Regions from separate parts of the Rhizobium bangladeshense genome, predicted to be linked through region 2. Evidence: riboswitches for the same ligand, from Rfam matches in the RefSeq annotation. Region 2 holds a riboswitch; each other region holds the start of a gene.

Region 1 (10,013 bases), 1.2 Mb from region 2:
GCGCCGACGGCATAGCCGGCGATTGCAACGAGGATGGTCATCCACGCTCCGGCCAGAAGAGCATGCCCCCAGCCATCCGGACCGAAGCCGGCAAGCTCAAAAAGACCCGGCTGGCTCATGGCGCCGCCCCGGGAGAGCTTATTCTTGCAGCGACTGACATTGTCATAGCCTCAGTTGGCATGATGCGCCGAAAGGGCGCTTAGCGGACGTCGAACGTCGGTGTCAGGTCGATCTTGCTCCATTTTTCAGAGAGCTGCTTGATCGTGCCATCCTTGGCGGCCTGCCTGATTGCGTCATCGAATTTGGCCTTCAGATCGGTCTCGCCCTTGCGCATGCCGAGTGCGACTTCGGTAGCTAGCATCGCGCCTTTCACCAGCGGGCCTGACATCATCAGACCGTCATTGCCAGGCTTCCCGAGCACGGAGGTTCCGTAAACACCGCTGTCGAAACCAGCATCGATGCGCCCAGCCTTCAGATCGAGGTCACGCTCGCCGGAATTCTTGTAGGCGCGCACCGTTACATCGGACCCGAAATAGGCGTTGATCAACTGCTCTTGGCTGGTCGACTGTACGACGCCGACGGTCTTGCCATTGAGGGCCTTGCCGATTTCGGCCATCACCGGATCGGCCTTGGACTTGTCGTTCAAATTCAGCCGTTCGCCGGTCATCGGCAGAGAAGATACCGGCCCGTCCCTCAGAAGCAGGAAGCTTGCGACCCCGCTGGCGTAGGGTACAGTGAAATCGACCACCTGCTTGCGCTTCTCGTTGATGCCGAGGGTCATCACCAGATCGAATTTGCCGGCATTGAGACTGGGGATCATTGCATTCCATTCGCCGGATATGAGTTCACAGCCGACTTTGGCGCGCTTGCAGAGGTCGTTGATGAGATCGACATCGAAGCCTGCCAGCTTGCCGCTGGAATCCATGAGGTTCCAGGGGGGAAATGCGCCTTCGATGCCGACCTTGACATGCGTCCAGTCCTTGGCGCCGGCAGCGGACGAAGTCAGGACGGCAATGGCGCCGAACAGAGCGGCAAGCAAATTTCTATTCTTCATTTCTGTTCCCCTTTTTCGGCCAAATGACCGCTTGTTTGTTCTGCAGTATGGCTGCGTCAGTCCTCCAGGGCCGCACGCAAAGCTGCGTTGGCTTCCCTCACCCCGTGGACCAGGCGATTTCTCGTCTGGCGGGCATGGACAGCGTAAAAAGGCATATCCGGCGATCCCACGGGCTGCGCCGCCAACGCTCGCAGCCCGTCCAACGCCGGCCAGGCCGGGTGCGGAAGGGCGGGATCATGATGAAAGCGCTCGCCGCTCGTATAATTCAGCGGCACGAGCTGGCGACCGGCGCGCATCAGCGACGCGTTCACACGCGCCGTCTTTGCCGGAGACAGGTCCGTCGTCTCCAATACGGCTTTCGCGCTGTTGCTCAACTCCTCGACTGCGTTTGCGAGAGCCGAAATGTCGATGCGCCCGGAAAGCTCAGCCTGCAGTTTCGCGACTTGTTGGCTGAGAGCCTGCGCGTAGACGGTATAGTCAAATGGCAGGAGCGGAGAGGTCAGCAAGCGCCAAAGCACGTCAAGCACGATCCGCGTATCTCGGCTGAGATTGTCAGGATCGATATGCTCTGCCGTGTCATGCGGCGTGTGCCACCACCAACCAAGCGCCGTCAGGGTCTTGATGGGCCCCGGCGGCTGATGGCTGAGGCTGCCGAACATCGAGGGGATTCCGACTCCCCAGAATGACTGATCCGCGGCTCGGCCATGCCGTCTGCCGGCATGCTTTTGTCCGGTTACCCTCTCGATTACATCTAGCGCCAGCGGCCTCAGTTCATCGATGACAGCGGAATTGGTGAGAACGGTCGCACCCTCGCCGCCCGTGGAATCGACATTGACATGCACGGCGCAACGGCGATCGAGTTCGTCGAAAAATTCGTCCGCATACCATGCCGAGCCGGAATAGCGGCCGTGCGAATGGCCTGACCAGAAGCAGATGCGCAAGCCGCGTCGCCAATCACCTGCATGAAGGGCCAGCAGGCGCGCCGCCTCCAGCATGGTCGCGTTCGCGCCTCCATTGTCCATGACGCCGAAATGCCAGGTGTCATGATGGCCTGAAAACAGCACGAATGGTTTGTCCTCGCCTGACGGCTGAAGTTCGGCGACAAGAAGCGGCGTCTTGCGCCAGCCGGTATCGACCTCTGCCGTCAGCGTCGCCCGCACCCTTTCGCCGCGCGCGAGCCTTTCGCGCAGGCGCACCCCATCTTCCGAGGCAATGGTGCAGATCACGGTCTTCGGCAGGTGGGCGCGCGTGTGTTGCGATGGGCTGCCCCAGACGGGCGACACGCACATCTCGTAGAGATGCTCATTCGGGCTCACATGAATCTCGCCGACAGCGCCGGCCGCGCTCGCCAATACGGCGACTTCCTCCGTCGCAATTCCGTCGATTAGGACGATCTTGCCGGCCAGGTCCCTGCCAAAAAAATCGGCTTCCTTGCCTTCGCCGACATATGCGAGGTCGCCCCTTATGCCCGCTGTGGAAACCGACATGGAATGGGTAATACAACGGAGACTTTCGCCTTTGACCTCGACCTTCGCAGGACCGGGCAAGCTGATGAACGCATCATGCGACAGCAACTGCGTCCTGTATCCGTAGCTCTCCATCTGCGCCTGAAGATAATGAAAGCTCTCGAGTTCCTCCGGCGTTCCGGACAATTTCACCCGACGGGCGAACTCGCGGATATGGGCCATCAGGCGTTCAGGATCGGGCTGAAAGTCCGGGTTAGGCATCAGCCTTCTCCGGCAATGGCGGCTCGACGTCATCCGGGATCGGATTGACGAACGGCGTACGCTCAAGTCGCGCTCTGTGATCGGCTTTGGCAGCTTCGATCAATCGGGGATTACAGATGAGATCGACGGCCGTGCTCGCCATCACCTTGGCGGCGTGTTCGGTTCCCTTGTGTGCAGCCGGCAGTTTGCCTTGCGCAACCAGCTGCCAGGAATGTCCGGGCGTGCCGATGGCATAGGTAGCGCCTCGCATCTGCACGGTTGGCACCACCCAGCTGACGGTTCCGACATCGGTGGAGCCGACCAGTGTGCCGTCACCGGCATTCAAAGGAAATATCTCCTCGCAGAGCGCCTGCCCCTCCTTCGGTTTCAGCGCAAAACGACCATAGGACGCGGCGATATCTTCTGCATTGAAGGTCTGCTGGAACTTGCGGGCTGCCGCCCGGTCGGCATCATCGAATGGGGGCGGGCCAAGCCGCTGCAGATGGGCGAACATGCACTCTTCAAGGGGTGTATTGCCGACGAGATTGGCATCGCCGCTGACGATCTCACTGCGGACGATCGTCTCGGTCATCAGGGCCGCACCTTCGGCAACTTTTTTGACGCGGGCGACCAGAGACAGGAGCTCCGGCAAAGTCCTTGCACGGACGAGATAGCGTACCGTCGCGCGCGCCTGCACGACGTTAGGCGCCCCGCCACCAGCGTCAGTGATGGCGTAGTGGATGCGCGCGGTCGAAGGCATGTGCTCGCGCATATAGTTCACGCCGACATTCATCAACTCCACCGCATCGAGAGCGCTGCGGCCGAGGTGTGGCGTGGCGGAGGCATGCGACGCCCTCCCGGAAAAATGGAAGTTGATCTCATTGCAGGCGAGCGAAATGGGGTTGTTGACGCCGGCAAAGGCTGCGGGATGCCAGGAGATGGCGATATCGACGTCGTCGAAAACGCCGGCGCGCACCATGAAACCCTTCGAAGAGCCGCCTTCCTCGGCTGGGCAGCCGTAATAGCGCACCCTTCCCTTCAAACCACTTTTTGCGAGGAAATCCTTTACCGCGGCGGCAGCGAGCATGGATCCGGCGCCTAGCATATTATGGCCGCAGCCGTGGCCATTGCCGCCGTCGACCAAGGGGCGCTGCTCGGCAATACCGGCCACCTGGCTCAAACCCGGCAGCGCATCGAACTCGCCAAGGATCGCGATGACCGGCCCACCCTCGCCTGCCTCTCCCATGACCGCCGTCGGCAACCCGGCAATGCCGCGCTCGACACGGAAACCTTCGCTTTCCAGCATGCGGGCGTGCTCTTCGGCAGATTGATGTTCCAGGTAATTGATCTCGGGAATATCCCAGATGCGATCGCTCAACTCGAAGAACGCCGTGCGCTTTCTCTCGACGATTTCCCAAACGGCATCTGAATTCTGCATGGATTTACAATCCGCCTTATAAAGTGGTAATCAAATTGGCGCCAATTTATGCTCCAATTGCATCAGGCGCGCAAGGCATGAGCATGAATATTTTTCGATGCCGATGTCGCCTCGTTGTTGGCCGAGGCAGAGCTATGATAGTCATCGCCGAAATCGGGCTGGGAGAATTGAATGATTTCGCTGGAAGGCGACGCGACAGCGCAAGCACAAGAGCCGCAAGCCATCGATGTGACCGAACTCATTCTCCAGGATATCCTTGCCGGTCGCCTCCCGCCCGGAACCTGGTTGAAGCAGATCGATCTCGAGAGGCGGTATAACTGTACACGGCCCGAGGTTCGCAGGGCTCTCGACAGACTGGTGCAGAAGCGACTGGTGGAGCATATCCCCAATCGCGGTTATCACGTCCATGAGCAGGACGGGCGCCGCGCTCAGGAGGTTAGCGACATTCGCGTCATCCTCGAAGTGGCCGTCAGCGACCGCATCATCGCGAATGCGAGCGAGGCCGATATTGCAAATTTGCGGGTTCTGGCTTTACGCTTCGACGATCTTGTGCTGAACGGCACCATGCTTGAACTTTACGAAGCCAATCTCGCCTTCCATCGCCATCTGCTTGCTCTCGCCGGCAACCAGGAACTCGTGGAACTGATCACGGAAATTCGGCAGCGGACGTCTTCCGCGCCGGTGTCGCAGTGGCGAACGCGCGCCCGCATAGAGCAATCCGGCCGCGAACATCAGCAGATGGTCGACGCGATAGAGAAACGCGACACCGATGGCCTGATGGAGCTGACGCGCAGGCACATTCTTCAAGGCTGATCGGCCTCAATGACGCCGTCAGCTGTCGCTGGAACTTAGGCATAATCGGAATAGCTGGAGCGACGAGCGCCAGGCGCTCTGCTGGATAAGATCGCGAAAATACGCTAAGAAATCCTCTGAGCTTATTAAGAGAAATGAGCTATGAAACGCACGGGGTGACGTCGCATTCGATACCCCACCGATTGCTTATTCCGGGACGAGTCGTGAAACGCCGAAACCTGTCTCTTGCATTTCTTCTTGCGTTGGCATCGCCCGCCGCCGCGCAGTCCAGCGCCGTCTGCAACGACCTGCGCGGTCGTCTTGCCGATCTGCCGCGGTCGATCGGCAACGGCAACGGTCCGGAAGCGCGCCAATATGCCAGCGCAATCGCCGAGCAGAACCTCGAGCTGCGCAAGGTCCGCAACGATCTGCGCAGCTACGGCTGCACCTCGGGCAGCATGCTCGTGATCGGCGGCGAGAATGCCGATTTTTGCGCCGAGCTCTCAGACGCCGAAGCCCGGATGATCGACAATATCCGTTATCTCCAGGAGCGCCGCAACGAGCTGCGCAGCCAAGCCGGCGGCGATGACGGCGCGCGCCGTGAATTGACGGCTGCGCTCGAACGCAATGGCTGCAACAGCGAAAATTTCTATGCGCCGACAGAGCGCAGCGCCAGCGAGGCCGCCCCAAGCGTCGAAGAACAGGCGATGCGCACCGACACCTTCATCGCGCTCGGTAGCGGTGAAGAGGCCGATCCGCGTTACGGCCTGCCGAGGGCTGAAATGTTTTCGCCGGTCAGCACCATCTGCGTTCGCAGCTGCGACGGCGGCTTCTTCCCGATCAGCTCGAACACCACCTCAGTCGATTTCGGCCGGGATGCCCAGACCTGCGCCAAAATGTGCCCTGGCATCGAGACAGAACTCTTCTATCGCGACGTGACCAGTACCGAGGCCTCGAACATGATCTCGGTCGCGACGGGCGCTCCCTACAGCGCCATGAAGAACGCCTTCGCTTACAAGAACCGCGCGCCTGGCGAGAAAAATTCCTGCGCCTGCAATCTCACCGCCTATTACGAGGAGATGCGTGGCAAGCAGGCCCTAAGCGAGCCGCCGCAGCAGGGTTCGATCACAACGATCCGCACCACCCCCCCGGCGAAGGACACTGCAGCAGCAGCAGCCTCGCAGCAACCATCCGTTCCCGAGCGTCCCTACGACCCCACCCGGAACAAGATCCGTCAGGTCGGCCCGCAATTCCTTGCAGGCGACCAGGGCTCGATCGATCTTGCCAATCCGGCAACGCCGGGCCCACAACCGCAACAGCAGTAACTGCTAGGGGTCGTTGCGTCCCCATCCGTCGTGGAAAACCAGTTCCTCGAGCGGCAGCCGCTGCCGCCAGCCTTTGATCGAGAGTTCCGGTTCCTCATATAGCCGGTCGACAAAGCCGGCGCAGAGCCAGGCGACCACTTCGATATGCTCGGGGATGCCGAGAATGGTTTTCAGGTCACCTTCACGGAAGATGCTGACCCAGCCGATGCCGACCCCCTCGGCGCGGCCGGCAAGCCAGAGATTCTGAATGGCGCAAACGGTCGAATAGGAATCCATCCGCCGATTGTGCGTCCGTCCCAGCACCACGCTGCCGCCGCGAGTGGGGTCGCAGGTCACGCATATACCGAGCGGCGCCTCCACGATGCCTTCGAGCTTGAGGGATCGATAGGCCTGCCGCCGCTCACCTTCAAACATCGACGCTGCCTCATCGTTGGCCACAGCAAAGGCGTCGCGCACGCGCGAGCGGACGGCTGCACTTTTGACCAGAATGAAATTCCATGGCTGCATGAAGCCTACCGAAGGTGCATGATGCGCGGCTGTCAGAAGCCGCGCCACGAGGTCGTCGGGCAAGGGATCGGGCAGGAACTGGCTGCGCACGTCACGTCGCGTCATGATCGCGTGATACACCGCCTCGCGCTCGGCCGGCGAAAAACCGGATGCCGCCGAAAGGGCATCCACATCAAAGGGTCGCATCGTCATATCCCCAACAACGCAACCGCCCGCCGTCCGCGCGGGTTGGGTCTATCTCGCCAGGCCGGTCTTCTGACTTGGCTTCATCCATCTGCCGCAGCCTTCCCGGCAAAAGCCAGTGGCACGATGAAGCGGCAGACGTCGGCCTTACAGCGTTGGGCACGTTCCGGCATTGCACCGGATTCCCGATTCTCCCGCCCACAGGGCGAGCACCTGACGGCGCATCTATTTCAGGAAACCGGCGCGGCGGCAAGTGCGGGCAGACTGACCCTGAACCGCGACCGCAGACGGCTGATCAGGGGCAGACAGCTCCGCATCGGCGATCTTTTGGTTGCGGGAGGAACAGCCTCTGTGTGCCTACCCATCCTCCTCTACTTTATGATTTCTTCATACATCAAATCCACACTGCCTTTGCGCGTTTTGGGTCGCAAATCAGACATGGGCATGAGCGCTCGTGATGTGACCGTCAGCGTCGATGCCGTGCAGATATGCCGGTCGCAAAGATGGTCGACCGAGCCGCAATTCCAGGCTCCGCGGATGTTCCAATTCTTGAAAACCATGCCCCTGACAGCCAAGCTGGCTGTGATCATCGTCGCCGTCAATGTATGCGGCATTTCCGCTTTCGCCACCTATACGTGGATGTATGAAACCCGGGCGCTGATCGATAGCGCCAAGGCGAACTGGTCCAAGGATGCGGAACAGTTTGCCTCTCTGGCCGCCGGCGGCGTGAAATGGGGCAAGGCGAACGCCGTTCGCGAAGCCTATTCGCTGTACCGTGACGACCCCTCGCTCGATCTCGTTCAATTTGCCGCATTCAACGCGGAGCCTGCTGCCGTCGACACCTGGACGCGCGACGGCATTTCCGGTTTGCCGACGCCGGCCGACCTGGCGACGCGCCTCAGCGCCAAACCTGACAAAACGACAGTCGATGACAACGGAATGTCCGCCGGTCTGGTCACGATTATTGCGCCGCTGCCGCTGGACAAGTCCGGCAAGACAACCGGCTACGTCGTTACGAACTGGTCTGTCGAAAAGATAGCTTCCGAAGTCCGCCAGAAGGTTCTCGTTTCGCTGCTCACCCAATCCGTCATCACTGCCTTCGCAGTCATCGCTCTCCTTTTCGCCATGCGCAGCCTGGTGGGCCGGCCCCTCAGGATCCTCAGCAAACGAATTGGCGCGTTGCAGAATGGCGACCTCGCCTCCCCCGTCGCCTACAGGGAAAATGGCGACGAAATCGGCTTTCTCGCGCGTGCGCTGGAAGTCTTCCGTCACGAGGCGATCGCAAAGGTCGAAAGAGAGCAGGCCGCTGCCGAGCAGAGCGCCTCGTTCGATGCCGAACGGGCGCGCAATGCATTGTTGACGGAAGAAGCCGGCAACAGGCAACGGCTAGTGATGACCACTCTTGCGAACGCATTGGAAAAGCTGGCCGCCGGCGACTTCTCGGTTCAGCTTGCCGATCTAGGCCCTGAATTCGACAAGTTGCGCCAGGATTTCAACAACATGGTCCAGGCCGTCGCGGCCGCGCTGACAGAGATAAAGATCGCTTCCGTTGCGGTTGAGGGCGGTTCAAGTGAACTGGCCTCCTCCGCAGATCAGCTTGCCAAGCGGACCGAACAGCAGGCGGCAGCACTGGAACAGACGGCTGCGGCACTGGATCAAGTGACCACGACCGTCAAGACCTCGTCGCAGCGGGCCGAAAATGCCGGACAATTGGTCGAGGAAACCAAGCGAAGTGCTCACGTCTCGGCGACGGTCGTGCGCGACGCGATCGGAGCGATGGACCGGATCCAGACCTCCTCCAGCCAGATCGGGCGCATCATCGGCGTCATCGACGAAATCGCATTCCAGACGAACCTGCTGGCGCTGAATGCCGGCGTCGAGGCCGCGCGCGCCGGCGAGGCCGGCAAGGGTTTTGCGGTTGTCGCACAGGAGGTTCGTGAACTCGCCCAGCGCTCGGCAAACGCGGCAAAGGAAATCAAGAACCTGATCAACGTTTCCGGCCGGGAGGTTGCCGCCGGCGTCGGGCTGGTGAACGAGACCGGTGATGCTCTCCTGAAGATCGAGGAGCAGATCAATCGCATCAGCGACAGCATCGCTACCCTCGTTCAGTCCTATCGCGAGCAGGCGACCGGTCTGCAGGAAATCAACGGCGCGATCAACCAGATGGATCACGCGACGCAGCAGAACGCGGCGATGGTCGAAGAAACGAACGCGGCCTGCCAGGAGCTGCTGTTGCAGGGACGCCAGCTGCAGGATTCGGCCGGCCGGTTCGTTGTCGGCTCGACCGTGGCGGGCGAGCCAAGGCCCGTCCGGCCGAGCGCCCGCCAAAATCGTGCAGAACCCAAAGCCATCGTGCCACGACATGCCGGAAATGCAGCCATTGCCGCTTCTCCCAGTGCCTGGGAGGAGTTCTGATGTCGTCCTCGCCCCGATAAGCCCCATTTCTCAGCAACTGATCACAGGAAGGGAACAGTTATGAAGAGAGTTGTGACCACATTGCTTTTCGCCTCAGCCGCATTCGTCGCACCCATCGGCGTATCGATGGCCGAGGATGCCAAGCTTGCCCCGATTGCCGATTACGTTAAGAGCGAGGTGAACCCCTGGCTGAACGATCCCACCGTCATTGAGGCAATTAAGGCGCAGGATACTGCGAACGCCAATCTGAGCGAAGCCGACATCGACGCCCTCGACAAGAAATGGCGCGCCGAGGTCGATGGCTCCGACCACTCGATGATCGATGGCGTGCTCGGCAACGCGCTGTCGAAATTCCTTCAGGCGAAAAAGGAAGCCTCGGGCGGCAAGATTACCGAGATCTTCGTCATGGACGCAAAGGGGCTGAATGTCGGCCAAAGCGACGTCACCTCCGATTACTGGCAGGGGGACGAGGCGAAATTCCAGAAGTCCTTCGGCGCCGGCAAGGATGCCATCTTCGTCGATGAGATCGAAAAAGACGAATCGACCCAGACACTGCAGTCGCAGGCGAGCATCACTATCTCAGACGAATCGGG
Region 2 (10,013 bases):
GGGCTTCGATCCCCTCGATAGCGTCGTCATCTAGCGCGACGGCGCTCGTGAAGCGCTCACCGCCATGAACGACGCGGTGGCCGGCAGCGGCAGCGGCAGTCATATCGAAATGATCGGCGAGAAGCGTGAAGGTCTCGTCGATGACCCCGTGCAGATCGTCCGTCAGCTTCGCTTTGAGCGGCATGTCAACTCTCTGCGACCCCTTGGTCAGGCCGAGGGAGAGCGGTTCGGCGCGGAGATCGATGACACCCTTGCCGAGGTGCCGTGCCTCGGCGCCCTCGATTGAAAAGATGCCGATCTTCACCGTCGATGAGCCGGCATTGAAGGTCAGGAGGAGGTCGGTGGATGACATGTCTTCAGAGACTCCGCGCCGTCGTCACGATGGCCGAACTTAGCGCCAAAACTCGCGCTGGAAAGGCATCCTTCGGCGGTCGCCGTCACTTCGGCCGATCGCCACGCCTGCCGGCCTCGACCCCCGACCGTGCTGTCATCGGATCTCACGGCACAATGAGGGCAAGAACTCCGGCCTGCAATGGCCGGCCGGCGCGAGTTATGCTGACGATGCGTAGGGGGCGACCCGAAGCTTGGGCAGTCTGCTGAATTGCGCGGGGGTCAGGCCCTCGATGCCAGATTGGCATTACGATTGCGGATGAAGATGCTGGCCTCGTCGGCGGGCATCGCCTTGCCGAAAAGATAGCCCTGGCCGACGTCGCAGCCGAGCTGCAGCAGGAAGGCAAGCTGGCCGTGTTCCTCGACGCCTTCCGCGGTCGTCTTGATGTTGAGGCTTCTGCCGAGGCCAAGCATGGCGCGGACGATCTTTTCCTGGCGTTCGTCGTCGCGATAAGTGGCGATGAAGCTTTTGTCGATCTTGATCTTGTCGAAGCGGTAGCGGGCGAGCTGGGCGAGGCTCGAATAGCCAGTGCCGAAATCGTCGAGGGCGATCTGGATGCCGGCGGCATGCAGCTCTTCGAGAATAACGGCGGCGACAGCGGGATCCTGTATCAGCGCGTTTTCGGTAATCTCAATTTCAAGGCGCTGTGGCGGCAGCCGGCTTGCGGAAAGGACCTTAAGGATGCGGGACGTCAACAGCCGGTCTTCCATCTGCACCGCGGAGACGTTGAATGACAGCATGACATGCGCCGGCCAGGTGAGCGCATCGCTGCAGGCCTGAGCAAGGAGATCCTCGAACAAGGCGGTGATCATCCCGGTTTCTTCGGCGATGTCGATGAAAACAGGCGGCGGAATGTTGACACCATCCTCGTCTATCCAGCGTGCGAGGGCTTCGAAACCGCAAAGCTGGCCAGTCTTCAGGTCGATCAGCGGTTGATAGAACGGCTTGATAGCTTTGGTGGCGATTGCGGCGCGCAGTCTGGCCTCCAGGGAAGCGCGCTCCGTTACTTTGTCCTGCATCGAAGTTTCGAAGACGAGATAATGGTTGGGGCCGCGTGATTTGGCCTCATACATGGCGAGGTCAGCACGATGGGCGGCGTCTCCCAGCGGTTCGCTGCCCTCGACCCATCGATCGTAACCGACGCTGGCGCCAACTTCTACGGCAAATCCGTCGATATGAATCGGTCGGGTGACGGCCTGGATCAACAGCTTGGCGAAACGTTCCTCGCGCTCCGCCGTCAGAGCGAAGGCAACGATGATGAATTCATCACCGCCGAACCGGTAGACGCAATCGGCATTGCCGAGCGCGCAGATGCGTCTAGCCACTTCGATCAACAATACGTCGCCGCCCTTGTGGCCGACAAGATCGTTGACTTTCTTGAAGCCGTCGAGGTCTACGGAGAAGATGGTGACGCTGTTGTCCCATTCCTGGATTTCGTCGTCGTTCCTGACCGGCCGTGAGAGAATTTTGCGCTCGAAGGCGTAGCGGTTCGGCAGCTTAGTCAGGTGGTCGTGAGTTGCCGTCCAGTCGGCCTTCGCCTGGGCGGCGACCCGCAGTTCCATTTCCTTGCGCAGATCGGCAATACGCAGGACCGAATAGATGAAGCTCATGGCGCCGGCGATGCCGAGCCCCAGAACGAGCTTGTCGGCGCCGTAGTTGCCGAATGCGGTCATGAAGGAAACCAGGCTGTCGTCGAACTGCAGCAAGGCAGCGAGGAGCCAGAGGGTTATCCCCAAACCGACGATCGACATGCATTGCCTTCCGGCCCTGCTCTGGAAAAACACCGGCATTATGCCTTCTCCATCTCCACCCGCGCCGGGATATCACAAAAATCTGAAATGTTCGTTGAAACTAGAAGGCGAATTATCAGAGGGGGCAGTTTGAGGTTGGCCGTCGGCAGCGTTGCAATGCAGCCAGGATCGGCACCGACGCTGTTTCGCCGGTCCCGTTCAGGAGAAAAATCTTGCTGCAGGTTCAGGCCGAAAAGATGCCCCAGAAGAACGAAGGCGAGCGTGCTGACGCATCGCTCGCCTTTTCTCGTGCTTCAGGCGGTGACGATCAACAGCGGAACGCTGAGGATGAGACCGGCCAGAAGCGTGAACGTGGCGACGCGCATCAACCGCAGGCGCCGCGTACGCTCTCCACTCCAATCATATGCCATTCTTCCATCTCCTTGGGACAAGGAAGTAGTCCCCGCAAAACCGGGTTCAACAGGGATGACGCGATTTGCTTGTGCAAGGCTGGAGAAAATAAGGAATCTCTAATGCTGGAAGCGCAAACACCAGCGGCTTCCATTGCTTGTCATGCGAAGGATGGCGAGTGGTTCGACGTCGGTCAGCCAGAAGGAGGAGGGCGGCGCCTGAAGCACATGCGCGACGGCCGCCCGGATGACGGCCGCATGGCTGACAGCGATGACGTGACCGCCCTGCTCGGACTGCGCCTCCATCCAGCCAGCGACGCGCTTCCGCAGGTCAAGAAGGCTCTCGCCGCCATGAGGGGCCGCCTCCGGCTCGGTCATCCAGGCCATGAGGTTTTCCGGCTCTTCCGACTCGATCGCCTGGATCGACCTGCCAGCCCAACGACCGTGATCGCAGTCGCGGAGCGATGGGTCTATCCGCCCTTCGAGAAGGAGCGCGTCGGCCGTCTGGCGGGCGCGCAAGGCGGGGCTGGTGACAATACGATCCGCGTGAGGGAGCGCAGCGACCCTGGCTGCTTCTTCCACTGCCTTTTCTTCCAACGGTTCGTCGAGCGGAAACCGGGCCTTGCGGTTCGCCGCCGTCGCGCCGTGGCAGATCCAGGTGAGGCGCGTATTCACGGTTGTTCTGATCTCCGAGGATGGAATGGGGACGGCCTTTGCCGCTTCGTGAAGTTACGTTGACAGTTTCTTCGGCGTGCAGATATAAACGTGCTGTTGCGGGTTTGGAAGCCGGTGGAAATCCGGCGCGGTCGCGCCACTGTGACCAGCGTGTCGAAAGCTCATCGCGCTGGAAGTCAGACCCTGCCGCACAACACTCTTTCGACTGAACGCGTCATTCCGGAGGAATACATGTCTGACACCACTTTCGCGCCCGTCGCTGCGCCGACTCCGATCCCCGCCGGCGATATCCTTCCCTGGGGGATTTTCGGCGGTCTGCTGATGCTGATCGTTCTTTATTTCGTCGGCACCGAGGAAGGCGCGATGGCGCTGTTCAACGGCATGTATGTGCACGAATTCGTGCATGATGCCCGCCATCTCCTCGGCTTTCCCTGCCACTAAGGGAATACTGACATGGTTGGAAACCTTCTGCTTCGCGGCATGCTCGCGGGCCTGATTGCTGGTATCCTCGTTTTTGTCTTCGCCCATACCGTCGGCGAGCCGCTGGTCGATGCGGCGATCGCCTTCGAGGAGGCTAACGCTCAGGCGGCGGGCGAAGCTGCCGAGCCTGAAATCGTCAGCCGTGCCACGCAGGCCGGTCTCGGCCTTTTCACAGGCGTCATGGCCTACTGCATCGCCGTCGGCGGGCTTTTCTCGCTCACCTTCGCTTTCGTGCACGGCCGCTTCGGCAGGCTTTCGCCCCGCGGCACCTCGGCCGTCATCGCCCTTGCCGCCTTCGTGGCGGTCGTTCTGGTTCCCGGCATCAAGTATCCGGCCAACCCGCCGGCGGTCGGCAGTTCCGATACGATCGGTGTCAGGACCGAACTGTTCTTCCTGATGATCGTCGTTTCGCTCGCCTCGCTGATTGCGGCGATCGCGCTGTCGCGACGCCTTGGCGAGCGCTTCGGTCTCTGGAACGGCGCGATCATCGCCGGCATCGCCTATCTCGTCTTCATCGGCGCGGTTCTCTATCTGCTGCCGCCGATCAACGAGGTGCCGGAGAATTTCTCGGCCACGGTGCTCTGGCGGTTCCGCGCGACCACGCTTGGCATGCACGCGATCCTTTGGGCAGCGCTCGGCCTTGTTTTCGGAGTGCTGGCAGAACGGCATCTTGTCGCCAAGAGCGGACTGCGGCCGGCGCTCCGGTGATGCGGCGTATCGGCAGGTTTGCTTTTCTCAGTCTCATCGCAAGCCTGTTGCCAATGTTTATCGGAAGTGCTCTTGCCCATGGGGGCAGCTCTGGCGGCACCCATGCCGGCCTCGAGATTCCGGCAATTTCCCACGGCGAAATGGCGGTCATTTCGGATTATCGCAGCAAGATCAGCATGCTGGCATCACGGGCGGCCGATACGAACGAACCGTTCCGGCGTGTCCTGAACTACGCGGAAATTCAGTATTCCTACTGCCTCTGGGGACAGATGCCGGGGAGCGTGACGGACGAGCAAAGCCCGTTCAACGAATGCGCCCACGCCTATCTCGCGGCGACGAAAGCCGTGCTGATGGCGATGCGTGAGATGCCGCGCGAGGCGGCCGCGGCGGGCGAAATCATCTCGGCCATCGACGCCGAGATGGCGGGCCGCGGGCTTGCCTTCATCACCTGCCAGTTCAGCGGCGAGGCCTTTAACACCGCCAATATCGTCAAGCCGAATTGGAGCAGGGTGCCGCTTCATCCTGCCAGCATGGCGTCACTGACGGGGCTGGCCGCTCTGTTCGGTCTCGCGGTGCTTGCGCTTCGCCACGTCCTGCGGCCGAAGGCTCAGTCGTCGGAATAGCGCTGCTCGCGCCACGGATCACCATACATGTGGTAGCCGTTCTTTTCCCAGAAACCGGCTTCGTCAGCGGCTAGCAGTTCGATGCGGCGCAGCCACTTGGCGCTCTTCCAGAAATAAAGATGCGGCACGACGAGGCGCATCGGCCCACCGTGCTCCGGTGTCAGCGGTAGGCCTTCCCAGGAGGTCGCCAGGATCGCGTCCTCGGCAGCGAAATCGGCAAGCGGCAGATTGGTGGTATAGCCGTCGTAACTTGTCAGCATGACGAAGGCTGCTTCCGGATTCGGCATGGCGCGGTCGAGCAGATCACGCGTCGAAACGCCGTTCCATTTGTTATCGTAGCGCGACCAAGTAGTGACGCAGTGGATGTCGCTGACCCTGGTGCTCTGCTCGATGGCCTGAAAATCGGCCCAGGCAAGGGTGAGCGTCGTTTCGACCAGGCCGCGCACTTCAAGCCGCCAGCTCTCGGTGGAAATGACCGGCTGCTGCCCGAGATCGAGCACCGGCCAGTTCTTGACGAGGTGCTGGCCGGGCGGCAGGCGTTCCGTGTCCGGCCTGCTGATGCGGCCGGTCAGGAACTTGCCCTCGGACGCCCAGCGGCGCTTGGAGTTGGTGAGCTTGCTGTCGGCGGGCGTCTGGTCGTCGCTCATGAGCGGGTCTCCTTGCGGTGCAGCAATAGGACATCCGTCCCTGCCGAGTGTCAAGTTTCGGCGAGCCCTTGGAAATCCTCGCTTGCCTCATTAAACTGAGGCGTCGGGCATGCCTTGCTGGGGAGTGAAGGCAGAAGGGAGGAGCGGATCTGTCTTCGAGATATCGTGCCATCGCGGCGCTCATGTTGGTGCCGCTCGCCATTTTCGCCTTCTTCACCTATGGAAGCGCGATTGCGACGCGCGCCTATATGCAGGAGGCTTCCGCCCAGGCGGGAACCGCGCTGCGCCTTGCCGTCTCGGCACTCAGTGGCCACCTCAACCGCTACGAGGCGCTGCCGGCACTGATCGCCGATCACGACGATATCAAGGAACTGGTCAGCGCGCCCGACGATACGGCGTTGCGTGATGCGGCCAATCTCTATCTCAAGGAGATCAACGGGCTTCTGAAATCCTCCGACATCTATGTGGTGAAGCCGGACGGGGAGACCATCGCGGCGAGCAATTATGATGGACCGGGAAGCTTCGTCGGCCAGAATTTCAACTACCGGCCCTATTTCCAGGAAGCAATCGAAGGGAGGCAAGCGCGGTTTTACGCCCTCGGCACCACGTCGCTGAAGCGCGGCTACTATTTTTCGGCGCCGATCAGGGTCGGCGCGGATATTCGCGGCGTCATCGTCTTCAAAGTCGATATCGACATGATCGAATCCTCCTGGAGCGGCGGCGAATACAAGATCTTCGTCTCCGATCCCGAGGGTATCATTTTCATGTCCGGCAGTCCGGAGTGGCTCTATGGCGCGATCCTGCCGCTAACGGCCGATCGTATCGCCCGCACCGAGACGTCGCGGCGCTATGCCAATGCGATGCTGACGGCGCTGCCGGTGACGCGTCATCGCTTCGAGACGCATGATCTGATGACGCTTGCGAGCGACCGGGGCGCAAGCGAATATCTGATGCTGTCGCATTACATGCCTGCGGAGGACTGGACGGTGAATGTGCTGATGGAGACGAGCTCGATCCGCACCCAGGCGCGCACCGCGCTTGTCGCCGTCTTTCTCATCCTTTGCATCGCCGGGCTTGCTGTGGCGGTCATTCGCCAGCGGCGGGCGCGGCTGGCCGAGCGCATGCAGATGCAGGCCGAAGCGCGCAACGAACTCGAGCGGCGGGTGGAGGAGCGCACGGCCGATCTTGCTCGGGTCAACAGCCGCATCGAGGAGGAAATCGCCGAGCGGCGGCTGACCGAGCAGCAGCTTCGCCAGACACAGGCCGATCTCATCCAGGCAGGCAAACTCGCCGGGCTCGGGCAGATGTCAGCCGCGCTGTCGCATGAATTCAACCAACCGCTTGCCGCCGCCAAGACCTATACGGACAGTGCTTCGGTGCTGATCGACCGCGGCCGGATGGATGAGGCGCAAGACAACATAAGGCGGATCAGCGGGCTGATCGACCGCATGGCCTCGATCAGCCGGCACCTGCGCAACTTTGCCCGCAAGCCGAACGAGAAGCTTGGGCCGGTTTCACTCGACGAGGCGATGCGCGACACGCTGGAGATCATCGCCTGGCGGCTGAAGGCGGCGGACGCCGAGCTCCGGCTCGATCTCGGAACGCCGCCGCCGGTCGTGCGCGCCGGTTCGGTGCGGCTGCAGCAGGTGCTGGTGAATGTGATCTCCAATGCCGCCGATGCGGTAGAAGGCCTGGATGACAGACGCATCGAGGTTTCCGCCTTCGAGGAGGCCGGCAAGGTGGTGCTGACGGTGCGCGACCACGGACCGGGCGTGCCAGCGGCAATCGCCGAGCGCATCTTCGACCCCTTCTTCACGACCAAGGGCGTGGGCAAGGGGCTCGGCCTCGGGCTTTCGATCTCCTATAACATCGTCAAGGATTTCGGCGGCAGCCTGACTACCGCCAATCATCCTCAAGGAGGCGCGGTGTTCCGCATCGAGCTGCAATCGTCGGCTGGGCTGATGCCGGAGGCGGCGGAATGAACGAGGCCAAGATCCTGCTGGTTGACGACGAGGAGGAACTGCGCCGCTCGACGGCGCAGGCGCTGGAGCTCTCCGGCTTCAGCGTCGAGACCTTTTCGAGCGGCGATCATGTGCTGGAGCTGATCGGCTACAGCTTTCCCGGCGTCGTCGTCAGCGATATCCGTATGCCCGGCATGGACGGCATGACTTTGATGCAGAAAATCCGCGAGATCGATCAGGAGGTGCCTGTCATTCTCGTCACCGGCCACGGCGACGTACAGCTTGCGGTCAAGGCGATGCGCGAAGGTGCCTATGATTTCATCGAGAAGCCGTTCACACCTGAGATGCTCGCCGGCGTCATCCGCCGGGCGATGGAGCGGCGTGGCTTGGTGCTCGAAAACCGGCTGCTGAAGGCGGTCGCCGGCAAACGCGATGACATCGAGGCGCGGCTGCCGGGGCGCACTCAGGTTATGGTGGATCTGCGCTATCGCATCCGCGCGATCGGCGCCAGCGATGCCGATACGCTCATCGTGGGAGATACCGGGGCGGGCAAGGAAGTGGTCGCTCGCGCGCTTCACGATATCAGCGCCCGCGCGAGCCGGCCATTTATTGCGATCAATTGCGCCGCGCTGCCAGCGAACCTCATCGAGAGCGAGCTCTTCGGCCATGAGCCCGGCGCTTTTCCTGGCGCTGTCAGGCCCCGCTACGGAAAGTTCGAGCATGGGCGCGGCGGCACGATCCTGCTCGACGAGATCGGCTCCATGCCTTTCGATCTGCAGGCGAAGTTCCTGCGGGTGCTGCAGGAGCGGGTGATCTCCAGGCTCGGATCGAACGAGGTCGTGCCTCTCGACGTGCGCTTCATCGCGACGAGCAAGGTGGATCTGGAAGCGGAGGTAGCCGCCGGCCGCTTCCGCGCCGATCTTTTCTACCGGCTGAACGTCGCGACGCTGCACGTGCCATCGCTCTCGCAGCGGCGGGCGGACGTTCCACTGCTTTTCCTGCAGTTGGTGCGGGAGGCCGCCGCCCGCTATGGCCGCGACGAAGTGGCGGTGCCGCCGGAGGTGATCTCCGACATTGGCCAGCGCGACTGGCCCGGCAATGTACGCGAACTCAGGAACGCCGCCGATCGTCTGGTGCTCGGCCTCGATAATGGGGGACGGCAGGCTGAGGAAGCGACGGGGCTTGCGGACCGGGTCGCCGAATTCGAGCGAGGGGTCATTGCCAGCGCGCTGGTGGCGCACGGCGGCAGCCTCAGGCCGGTCTATGAGTCGCTCGGCATTTCCCGCAAGACTCTTTACGAAAAGATGCAGAAATACGGCCTCGACAAGCGGATGATGATCACTGAAAGCTAGCCCTGCCTTGCTTGATGGGCACCTTCTCAGAATGCGATGGGTGGATTTCCACCCATCGCATCGGCCATATGTTTCCAAATCGACCCATGCTGCATTGCACCGTCACAGAATTGTCTTGCGAAAGCAGCGGTGATGATTGCGGCTCGCTTGTTCCCGGCGGCAAATAGGAAATCCGAACCGGCGCGGAGGATGTGTCGGCGGGCCCGCTTATTTCATCAGGGAGGAAAAGATGAAAATCCTGAAGGCCATGCTCGGCCTGACCGCGGCTGCCGCGGTCTCTCTTCTCGCCGCCGTCGCTTCGGCGCAGACCTATCCCGAACGCACCATCACCATGGTCGTGCCCTTTGCAGCCGGCGGTCCAACGGACACGGTTGCACGCCTCGTCGCCGAATCCATGTCGAAGGATCTCGGCCAGCAAATCGTCGTTGAAAATGTCGGCGGCGCAGGCGGCACGCTCGGCGCCGGCCGCGTGGCGAATGCCGACCCCGACGGCTACACCATCCTGCTGCACCATATCGGCATGGCGACCAGCGCCACGCTCTATCGCAAGCTCGCCTATGACACGCTCGGCGCCTTCGAATATGTCGGTCTCGTCACCGATGTGCCGATGACGATCGTTGCGCGAAAGGACTTCGAGCCGGCCGACCTCAAGGGCCTGATCGACTATGTCAAGGCCAACAATGATAAGGTGACCGTTGCCAATGCCGGCATCGGTGCGGCCTCGCATCTCTGCGGCATGATGTTCATGAGCGCCATCCAGACCCCGCTCACGACCGTTCCCTACAAGGGCACGGGCCCTGCCATGACCGATCTGCTCGGAGGTCAGGTCGATATCATGTGCGACCAGACCACCAACACGACGAAGCAGATCACGGGCGGTACGATCAAGGCCTATGCGGTGACCTCGCCGAAGCGTCTTGACGTGCTGAAGGACGTTCCGACGGCTGTTGAAGCTGGTTTGCCGGACTTTGAAGTCGGCATCTGGCACGGCATCTACACGCCGAAAGGCACACCGGCCGAGATCAACGAGCGCCTG
Region 3 (10,013 bases), 340 kb from region 2:
CGCGTCACGGCAGCCGCTGCCGACAATACCATCGCCCGCGTCGTCAAGCTGGTGGAAGAAGCGCAGGAATCGAAGGCGCCTACGGAGCGCTTCATCGATCGGTTCTCGCGCTATTACACGCCGAGCGTAGTCGTCGTCGCCGCACTTGTCGCGGTCATTCCGCCGCTGTTTCTCGGCGGCGCTTGGGGTGAGTGGATCTATAAGGGCCTCGCCATCCTGCTGATCGGCTGCCCCTGCGCCCTCGTTATCTCGACGCCGGCGGCGATCGCCGCCTCCTTGTCGGCCGGCGCCCGGCGCGGGTTGCTGATGAAGGGCGGCGCTGTTCTGGAAACGCTCGGCAAGGTGACAATAGTCGCCTTCGACAAGACGGGCACGCTGACGGAAGGCAAGCCTCGGGTGACGGATATCGTTTCCTTCGGATTGGGCGAGGCGCAGCTCTTGTCGCGTGCGGCGGTGCTGGAGCAGGGCTCCAGCCATCCCTTAGCGCTTGCCATCCTCAACCGCGCCAGGATGGATGGCGTTCCCGTGCCGCCGGCCTTCGAATTGGAAGCGTTGCCGGGCAGGGGTGTTACCGGCAAAGTCGGCGGCGAGACAGTGGATCTCTTGTCGCCGCCCGCCGCCCGCGAGCGTGGGGCGCTCAACGCGGGACAGGAGGCGCGTATTGCCGGGCTCAACGATGAGGGCAAGAGCGTGTCGGTGCTGCTCGTCAATGGCCTTGCGGCCGGGTTGATCGCCATGCGCGACGAGCCGCGCGAGGATGCTGAAGCCGGGCTCTCGGCGCTCAAATCGGCGGGTGTCAAGGCGATGATGCTGACCGGCGACAATAAGCGCACGGCGGCAGCCGTCGCCGACATGCTCGGCATCGACTGGCGCGGCGAGATGATGCCCGAGGACAAGCAGCGGGTCGTCGGCGAACTGAAGCGCAAGGGCTTCGTCGTCGCCAAGGTCGGCGACGGCATCAACGACGCGCCGGCGCTCGCCGCCGCCGACATCGGGATCGCCATGGGCGGCGGCACCGATGTGGCACTGGAGACCGCGGATGCCGCCGTGCTGCACGGACGCGTAGGCGACGTGGCGCGGATGATCGCGCTTTCCAAGCGGACGATGCGCAATATCCTTGAGAATATCACCATCGCGCTCGGACTGAAGGCTGTCTTCCTGGTTACCACGATCATCGGGATCACCGGGCTCTGGCCGGCGATCCTCGCCGATACCGGCGCCACGGTGCTGGTGACGATCAATGCGCTCAGGCTGCTTCGGATAAAGGCGTGACTATTCCGGGCTTCATCTTTTCTGCGATGTGCCGCATCGGCGATTGGAGCCCGAACAGCTTAGGATCTTAGTGCCGGCTATGGGCCTGCCCTGTTCATCAAAGGCTTCTCCACAGCCAGTTTACCTTAAGCTTTCGTTTTCCATGTTTTTCACAGGAACGCAGCGATTTCAAACCTGCCTTAATGCAATGCACAAACCATCCGTTGACGTGTATTTCGATTCGCGTACTATATCTAGTGTTCAAGGTTCCTCCGATTCGTAAGGATCGCGGGCTAAGATGGGAATACGGTGCATCTCGCCATGAGGGTGGGGCAAGGCCGGAGCTGCCCCCGCAACTGTAAGCGGCGAGCAACTGTCCGATTTCGGGTCACTGAGGCATGATGCCTCGGGAAGGCTGGGCAGGATGCTTCGACCCGCAAGCCAGGAGACCTGCCTTGAACGAAACGTCCACGGGCGGGGTGTCCGGAAGGTCGCGTATATGAGGGCGGAACGATCCGCGCCTGATGCGCTGCCCCGAACGTCCGCATGAGCACTTCGGGATGAAGTCATGTCGAGAACATCAAGGCCGCCGCCCGCGCAAACCCCGGAAGGGATAGCGTCAGGCGTCTGAAGCGCCAAGTTTGTCAGATCATTATCGAGCGTTACCCCGGACGCCGCACGGCGCCCGATCCCACACCCGCGTCCTGACTTCATTGACATTACGAGGAACATGATGAGCATTACCGTTTACAGCAAGCCGGCTTGCGTCCAATGCACCGCCACCTACCGCGCCCTCGACCGTCTGGGCGTGGATTATGAGATCGTCGATATTTCCGAGGATGCCGAAGCGCTCGATCGTGTGCGCGGCATGGGCTACATGCAGGTTCCGGTCGTGGTTGCCGGCAGCCAGCATTGGGCGGGGTTCCGCCCGGATATGATCAGCGCGCTCTCCTGAGCTGAGAAAGACGATGGGGCTGATCGTTTATTATTCCAGCCGATCTGGGAACACCCATCGTTTCGTCGAGAAATTGGGGCTGCGCGCGGCGCGCATTCCCGTCGGCGCTCAACACATTCACATTCGCGAGCCTTATGTGCTGATTTTGCCCACCTATTGCGGGGATGGCGGTAGAGGGGCCGTGCCCAAGGAGGTGATCCGCTTCCTCAACGACGCGGAAAACCGCTCCAACATCCGCGGCGTGATTGCTGCGGGCAACAGCAATTTCGGCGAGACCTATGGGCTCGCCGGCGACGTCATCTCGAAGAAGTGCCAGGTGCCGTACCTCTACCGGTTCGAGCTCCTGGGAACAGCCGAGGATGTCGCCAATGTCAAAGACGGGATGGGACGATTTTGGACACGGGAACAAATCTGACGTGGGATGCGGGCGCAAAACCGCTGAAGGCGGCCGAAACGCTCGACTATCATGCACTGAACGCGATGCTGAACCTCTATGACGATGAGGGAGTGATCCAGCTCGACAAGGACCGCATGGCGGCCAAGCAGTACTTTCTGCAGCATGTGAACCAGAACACGGTGTTCTTCCATAACCTCAGGGAGAAGCTCGATTACCTCGTGACCGAGGGTTATTACGAGCAGGAGGTGCTCGACCAGTATTCCTTCAATTTCGTGCGCGACCTGTTCGATCAGGCCTATGCCAGGAAATTCCGCTTCCCCACCTTCCTCGGTGCTTTCAAATATTACACCAGCTACACGCTGAAGACCTTCGATGGAAAGCGCTATCTCGAGCGCTATGAGGACCGCATCTGCATGGTGGCGCTGACCCTGGCGCGAGGCGACGAGGCTCTTGCCCGCGACATGGTCGACGAAATCATTTCCGGGCGCTTCCAGCCGGCAACGCCTACCTTTCTCAATGCCGGCAAGAAACAGCGTGGCGAACTCGTTTCCTGTTTCCTGCTGCGCGTCGAGGACAATATGGAATCGATCGGCCGGTCGATCAATTCGGCGCTGCAGCTCTCAAAGCGCGGCGGCGGCGTGGCCTTGTCTCTGACGAATATCCGCGAGGCAGGCGCGCCCATCAAGCAGATCGAGAACCAGTCCTCCGGCATCATCCCGGTCATGAAGCTCTTGGAAGACAGCTTCTCCTATGCCAATCAGCTCGGCGCGCGGCAGGGAGCGGGCGCGGTTTATCTGAACGCCCATCATCCCGATATCATGCGCTTCCTCGACACCAAGCGTGAAAACGCCGATGAGAAGATCCGCATCAAGACGCTATCGCTCGGCGTCGTCTTGCCCGACATCACCTTCGAGCTCGCTAGGAATAATGAGGATATGTACCTCTTCTCGCCCTACGACGTGGAGCGAGTCTACGGGATGCCGTTCACCGAGATCTCCGTGACGGAAAAGTACCGCGAGATGGTGGCGGATGCCCGCATCTCGAAGAAGAAGATCAAGGCGCGCGAGTTCTTCCAGGTGATCGCCGAAATCCAGTTCGAAAGCGGCTATCCCTACATCATGTTCGAGGACACGGTGAATCGGGCGAACCCGGTTGCCGGGCGCATCTCCATGAGCAATCTCTGCTCGGAGATCCTGCAGGTGAGCGAGGCAAGCGAATATAACGACGATCTCTCCTATAAGCACCTCGGCAAGGACATTTCCTGCAATCTCGGTTCGCTGAATATCGCAGCCGCCATGGATTCCGCTGATTTCGGCAAGACCATCGAGACGGCGATCCGGGCGCTGACGGCGGTTTCCGACATGAGCCATATCTCCTCGGTTCCGTCGATAGAGAAGGGCAATGACGAGAGCCATGCGATCGGCCTCGGCCAGATGAACCTGCACGGCTATCTTGCCCGCGAACGCATCTTCTACGGCTCGGAGGAGGGCGTCGATTTCACCAATATCTATTTCTATGCGGTGACGTACCACGCAATCCGCGCTTCGAATTTGTTGGCGATCGAACGCGGCCAGAGCTTCAAGGGCTTCGAAAAGTCCAAATATGCCTCCGGCGAATATTTTGACAAATATACGGAACAGCAATGGAAGCCGGCGACCGAGAAGGTGAGTGCGCTGTTCGATGATGCCGGTATCCATATCCCGACACGGGACGACTGGGTGGCGCTGAAGAAGGCTGTCATGACCTCCGGCCTCTATAATCAGAACCTGCAGGCGGTGCCGCCGACCGGATCGATCTCCTATATCAACCACTCGACCTCTTCGATCCATCCGATCGTCTCGAAGATCGAGATCCGCAAGGAGGGCAAGATCGGCCGCGTCTATTATCCGGCGCCGTTCATGACCAACGACAATCTCGACTATTATCAGGACGCCTACGAGATTGGTGCGCAGAAGATCATCGACACCTATGCGGCGGCGACCCAGCATGTCGACCAAGGTCTGTCGCTGACCCTGTTCTTCCGTGACACGGCTACGACGCGCGACATCAACAAGGCGCAGATTTACGCCTGGAGGAAGGGCATCAAGACGATCTACTACATTCGCCTTCGCCAGATGGCGCTGTCCGGCACCGAGGTGCAGGGCTGCGTTTCCTGCACGCTGTGAGTTGATTTCGGCCTTAGAGCCAGAGACCCCCTCACCCTAACCCTCTCCCCGCTGGAGATTTTGTGGGGATGACGCTACCGCAAGTCTCTTCTCCCCAGCGGGGAGAGGTGCCGGCAGGCGGATGAGGGGGCTGCGCCCACCTACTCCTGAGGAAGGACCACTTTATGAACATGCAAATCAAGCCAACCAGCCGCGTGCGCGCCATCAACTGGAACCGTATCGAGGACGACAGGGATCTCGAAGTCTGGAACAGGCTCACCGGCAATTTCTGGCTGCCGGAAAAGGTGCCATTGTCAAACGACATTCCCTCCTGGGCGACACTGACGCCGGCGGAACAGCAACTCACCATCCGCGTCTTCACGGGTCTGACGCTTCTCGACACAATCCAGAACGGCATCGGCTCCGTCAGGCTGATGGAGGATGCGGTAACCTCGCATGAGGAGGCGGTGCTTTCCAATATATCCTTCATGGAGGCCGTGCATGCCCGCTCATATTCCTCGATCTTCTCGACGTTATGCTCCACGCCTGACGTCGACGACGCTTATCGCTGGTCGGAGGAGAATGATTTCCTGCAGCGCAAGTCGGCGCTGATCATGGAGCAATATGCGTCGGCCAACCCTTTGAAGAAGAAGGTCGCCAGCGTCTTCCTCGAGAGTTTCCTGTTCTATTCCGGCTTCTATCTGCCGATGTACTGGTCAAGCCGCGCCAAGCTCACCAATACGGCCGATATGATCCGGCTGATCATCCGGGACGAGGCGGTGCACGGCTACTATATCGGCTACAAGTTCCAGCGCGGGCTGGAGTTGCTGTCCGAGCAACGCCGGCAGGAAATCAAGGATTTCGCCTTCGATCTGCTGCTCGAACTCTACGACAACGAGGCTCGGTATACCGAAGCGCTCTATGACGGCGTCGGCTTGAGCGAGGATGTGAAGAAGTTCCTGCACTATAACGCGAACAAGGCGCTGATGAACCTCGGCTATGAAGCGCTGTTCCCGGCCGATCTATGCAAGGTCAATCCGGCTATCCTGTCGGCGCTGTCGCCGAATGCCGACGAGAACCACGACTTCTTCTCCGGCTCCGGCTCCTCCTATGTCATCGGCAAGGCTGTCGCAACCGAGGATGAAGACTGGGATTTCTGAGACTTAATTGCAGTCTCCCCTTATCATTTGCTTCGCCATCGACCACATTCACGGAAACTCAATTCGGTATTCGTCGGTGATGCGGCGTAGTGGGGTTTCGATGTCCTCTTTTTTGAACAAGGCCGGGGCTGCTGTTGAAACGGACGAAGGCGCCTGGCCGATCCGCCGGAGGCGGATCCTCGACTGGCTGGTGAACGAGACGCGCGGCGAGCGCTTCATCGACAACATCCTTGTGGCAATGTGCGAGAAGCTGCTAGCCGCAGGGGTACCGGTGGCGCGCGCGACGCTGCATTTCAGGACGAATCATCCGCAATGGATCGGCGCCCGCATCCTCTGGAAGGAGGGCATGACGGAGGCGAAAATCAACACATTCGCCTATGGTGTCGAAACCACGCCGGAGTTCCTGAAGAGTCCGGTCAACGCGATCCACCAGGGGGCGGAGGAGGTGCGCCGGCAACTGGAAGGCACTGCCGACGCCGACGGGGATCCTTTCTTTCAGGAGCTGCGTGACGAGGGTCTTACGGAGTACATTGCCTGGCCGATCGAGCATACTTTCGGCAAGCGCCACGTCGCGACATTTTCCACATCCCGTCCGGGCGGCTTTACGAGCGAGCATACCGATTTCCTGCGCGATCTCCTGCCGGCGCTGACCCTCGTCAGCGAGATCAGGCTGAAGAACATCATGGCACGGACGCTGCTGCAAACCTATGTCGGACCGCATGCGAGCGAACATATTCTTTCGGGTGCGACGACTCGCGGCAGTGGCGCGACCGTCGGCGCCGCAATCATGATCTGCGACCTGCGCGACTTTACGGCGATCTCCGATCTCTGGCCGCGCGACGATGTCATCCATCTGCTGAATGATTATTTCGACGCTATGTCGGATCCGATCGAACGACACGGTGGGGAAATCCTGAAATTCATGGGAGACGGGCTGCTGGCGATCTTCCCATTGGCCAAGGAAACGGCCTGCCTCGATCTGCTGCAAGCGATCCGCGAGGGGCAGGCGTCGATGGCCGAGCTGAACGAGGAGCACCTGCGCATGGGACGCGAGCCGCTGCGCTACGGCGTCGGTGTGCATGTCGGCGACGTCATGTACGGCAATATCGGCTCGCGCCGACGGCTGGATTTCACCGTCATTGGCCCCGCGGTCAATGTCGCGTCGCGGCTGGAAAGCCTGACCAAAGAGGTCAAGCGTCCGGTGCTCTTGTCGCGGGCTTTCGTCGAGATGGCGGGCTGCGCGAAAGACATGGACAGTCTCGGCACCTTCCCGCTGCGCGGGCTCGGAGAGCCTGTCGATGTCTTCGCCTTTCCGGTACGATAGACGAGCTCAGACGCCTCGCTTGTTACCCCAAAGCAGTACGTGCAGCTGCGGCAGCACACGCGGTTCAAACCATCGGTCAGCCGTCACCTTCTTGACGAGCCAGTGCATCCGATCCATGACGCCGTCTATATCGATGCGCGCGTCATCGTCATCGGGCGGCGGCGGTGTATGGTTGCCCGGCTGAAGGTACAAGGGAATAGAGGGATAGCGCTGGCCCACCTCCCGCGCGAAAGCATAATCGGCATCGTCGAAGACGACGATTTTCAAAGCGATCTCCGGTCCGCCGGCCGAAAGCCGCAGACAACAGTCGATCTCACCCCAATCGGTCTGCATCCCGCTCGACGGTGGCTTGGGACTCAAGACCAGAGTGTCGAGATCGCGAAACCAGTTCCGGGACACACTTCCCTGCGTTTCCAGCGCGAAGCGATATCCCTGGGAATGGCCGAGTTCGATCAGCGGCCCCAGGGGCTGGATTGCAGGATTGCCTCCGGAAAGGGAAACCGTCAGCGGCCTGCTTCCGGAAAGCCTTGTGACCTCCTGCCAGATCGCTTCGACCGACATGGGGGCCCATTGATCCCGGAAGGCGCTGTCGACCGCGTGAAGGCTGTCGCACCAGGAGCAGCGGTAGTCGCAACCGCCAGTCCTGACGAACACTGTCGGCAGCCCGATCAATGCGCCTTCACCCTGTATGGTCGGGCCGAAGATCTCGCTGATCCGAATGGTTTCGGCGCTCATGGTCTGTACTCTGCCCAGGTCTTCGGCGTTTCGCTGACGCGGACGGACGAAGTCTCGGGGAAGCGCTGCTTGCACCAGTCGTAGAAGTGCCTGGCCAGGAACTCGGAGGTGACTTTGGAATGACCGAACACGTCGTTCAGATGGCGATGATCGAGAGCCTCGTCGATGTAGTGCTTGAGCGGCGAGAGGTCGTGGTAGTCGAGAACGAAGCCGTCATCATTCAGCGTTTCGGCAGACAGTTCGACGACGACGATATAGTTGTGGCCGTGGAGCCGGGCGCATTGATGATCGGCCGGCAGGTGATCCAGCTGATGCGAGGCGGAAAGATGGAACTCCTTAGTAATGCGGTACATCAACGCACCTCCGCGGCTGGATATCGCGATACGGCCGCTTTCCAGAAGTCTGGGTCTTCGTATTCCGTCGGATCGGCGACGCCGGCAAGGTGGAAGGCTTCGCGGCGTTCGACGCAGGTTCCGCAGCGCCCGCAATGGAGATTGCCGCCCTTGTAGCAGGACCAGGTTTCCGCGAAGGGCGTGCCGTGTTTCGCGCCGTCGGCGACGATCGCGGCCTTGGAAACATTGACATAAGGTGCAAGCAGTTCGACGCTCGCATAACCGTCAAGCGCCTCGTTCTGCATGCGCTGAAAGGCGTCGATGAAGCCCGGCCGACAGTCCGGATAAATGAAGTGATCGCCGCCATGGACGGCGACGGCAACCGCATCCGCCTTTTGCGCGGCCGCCAGACCGAAGGCGATCGCCAGCATGATGGCGTTGCGGTTCGGCACCACGGTGGCCTTCATGGTCTCCTCGGCGTAGTGGCCGTCCGGAACCTCGACATCGTCGGTCAGCGCCGATCCGCTGAGATGGCCGCCGATAGCGGCGATGTCGATGATATGATGGGGAACGGCAAGCCGCGCCGCACATTTGGAGGCGAAGTCGAGTTCCTTCCGATGTCGCTGGCCGTAGTCGAAGGAGACGAGGCCGATAAGCTGTTCTTCCGCTGTCATTCTGTAGGCAAGCGAAACGGAGTCGAGTCCGCCGGAGCAGACGACGATGGTTTTCATATTTTGGATTCCCTTGTTTTGACCGGGTGGGCTGCGACCGGATTACACGCGCGCTTCTAAGCCAAATCACGCGTCATGAAAACAGTTTTAATATGACCTTCCTTCGATCGGAGCGGCTAACCGATCGGAAAGTTGATCTGCGGCGGCAGCAGACGCTGCAGATCCTCGGCGTCGGGATTGTTGATGCGCTGCAGCAGCATGCGCCCGAGATCCTCTCCTGCCGCCGTCAGGTCCTCGTGGATCGTATCGACCTTCGGCTGCAACTGAGTGAGAAGGCGGGATGTCTCCTTGGCGACGATATCGTAGTCGGCCGCGAGTGTCTGGCCGGCATCGCTCATGCCGCTGATGACGGCAAGGGCCGAAACTTCGCCGGGGCAGATGAAACCATCGGGAGCCCCCGGCGCGGCTGCGCGGCTGCGGATGAAGTCGCGCAATACATCCGCCGGCGTGTCGAGATCGACGGTCTCGGGGATTTCATAGGCGACACCGGCCTGGCGCACCGCCGTCATGAAGCCGTGCAGGATATGTTGGCAGAAGGTCAGCCGTTTCGGCGGCAGGATCACCGCCACCTTGGTGCGGCCCTTGGCGATCAGCCGGCGCGTCGCTTCATAGGCAAAGGTAAAGTTGTCGTAGTCGACATAGGGATGCGGCGTCGAAAATTCGGTGCGGCCGTGACAGATGAAGGGAAAGCCGGTTTCGAGCAGTAGGCGGACGCGGGCATCGAGCGGTTCGGTTCGCGTGAAGATCAGCCCGTCGGCGAGGTGGTTCCGGATAATATATTCGGCGGCTTCGACATTGGTCGTTGACAGGAAGTTTGGGGCGACGACGAGATGGTAGGACGTCTCTTTCAGCGCCTTGGCAATGCCGTACATAATCGAGGTGCTGAAGCCGACCACCTCCTCGTGGGAATCAAGCAGGATGGCAACGACGTTGGTGCGGCCCGTCTTGAGACGTTGCGCTGCCCGATCCGGGAGGTAGCCGATT

The links. Region 2 has a riboswitch for cobalamin ahead of J2J98_RS17425 (CbtB domain-containing protein). Riboswitches for the same ligand answer to the same signal wherever they lie in the genome.
Region 1: another riboswitch for cobalamin. It lies ahead of bluB (5,6-dimethylbenzimidazole synthase); the one in region 2 lies ahead of J2J98_RS17425 (CbtB domain-containing protein).
Region 3: another riboswitch for cobalamin. It lies ahead of nrdH (glutaredoxin-like protein NrdH); the one in region 2 lies ahead of J2J98_RS17425 (CbtB domain-containing protein).

The regions. Positions count from the first base shown of each region.
Region 1 covers NZ_CP071612.1:2,422,513-2,432,525, forward strand. The annotation lists gene J2J98_RS11815 (ABC transporter permease) at 1-119, opposite strand, end outside; gene J2J98_RS11820 (transporter substrate-binding domain-containing protein) at 200-1,054, opposite strand; gene J2J98_RS11825 (M28 family peptidase) at 1,111-2,781, opposite strand; gene J2J98_RS11830 (M20 family metallopeptidase) at 2,774-4,198, opposite strand; gene J2J98_RS11835 (GntR family transcriptional regulator) at 4,370-5,011, shown strand; gene J2J98_RS11840 (DUF2865 domain-containing protein) at 5,215-6,315, shown strand; gene bluB (5,6-dimethylbenzimidazole synthase) at 6,319-7,008, opposite strand; cobalamin riboswitch at 7,051-7,237, opposite strand; gene J2J98_RS11850 (methyl-accepting chemotaxis protein) at 7,543-9,420, shown strand; gene J2J98_RS11855 (hypothetical protein) at 9,481-10,013, shown strand, end outside.
Region 2 covers NZ_CP071612.1:3,594,975-3,604,987, reverse strand. The annotation lists gene J2J98_RS17440 (acetate/propionate family kinase) at 1-352, opposite strand, end outside; gene J2J98_RS17435 (putative bifunctional diguanylate cyclase/phosphodiesterase) at 613-2,181, opposite strand; gene J2J98_RS17430 (histidine phosphatase family protein) at 2,652-3,206, opposite strand; adenosylcobalamin (AdoCbl) riboswitch at 3,283-3,439, shown strand; gene J2J98_RS17425 (CbtB domain-containing protein) at 3,438-3,647, shown strand; gene J2J98_RS17420 (CbtA family protein) at 3,660-4,394, shown strand; gene J2J98_RS17415 (hypothetical protein) at 4,448-5,017, shown strand; gene J2J98_RS17410 (sulfite oxidase-like oxidoreductase) at 5,002-5,664, opposite strand; partial or broken gene J2J98_RS17405 (sensor histidine kinase) at 5,774-7,646, shown strand; gene J2J98_RS17400 (sigma-54-dependent transcriptional regulator) at 7,643-8,977, shown strand; gene J2J98_RS17395 (tripartite tricarboxylate transporter substrate binding protein BugD) at 9,207-10,013, shown strand, end outside.
Region 3 covers NZ_CP071612.1:3,930,865-3,940,877, reverse strand. The annotation lists gene J2J98_RS18975 (heavy metal translocating P-type ATPase) at 1-1,272, shown strand, start outside; cobalamin riboswitch at 1,499-1,723, shown strand; gene nrdH (glutaredoxin-like protein NrdH) at 1,985-2,206, shown strand; gene nrdI (class Ib ribonucleoside-diphosphate reductase assembly flavoprotein NrdI) at 2,220-2,621, shown strand; gene nrdE (class 1b ribonucleoside-diphosphate reductase subunit alpha) at 2,600-4,768, shown strand; gene nrdF (class 1b ribonucleoside-diphosphate reductase subunit beta) at 4,933-5,907, shown strand; gene J2J98_RS18950 (adenylate/guanylate cyclase domain-containing protein) at 6,008-7,231, shown strand; gene queE (7-carboxy-7-deazaguanine synthase QueE) at 7,238-7,966, opposite strand; gene queD (6-carboxytetrahydropterin synthase QueD) at 7,963-8,319, opposite strand; gene queC (7-cyano-7-deazaguanine synthase QueC) at 8,319-9,029, opposite strand; gene J2J98_RS18930 (LacI family transcriptional regulator) at 9,146-10,013, opposite strand, start outside.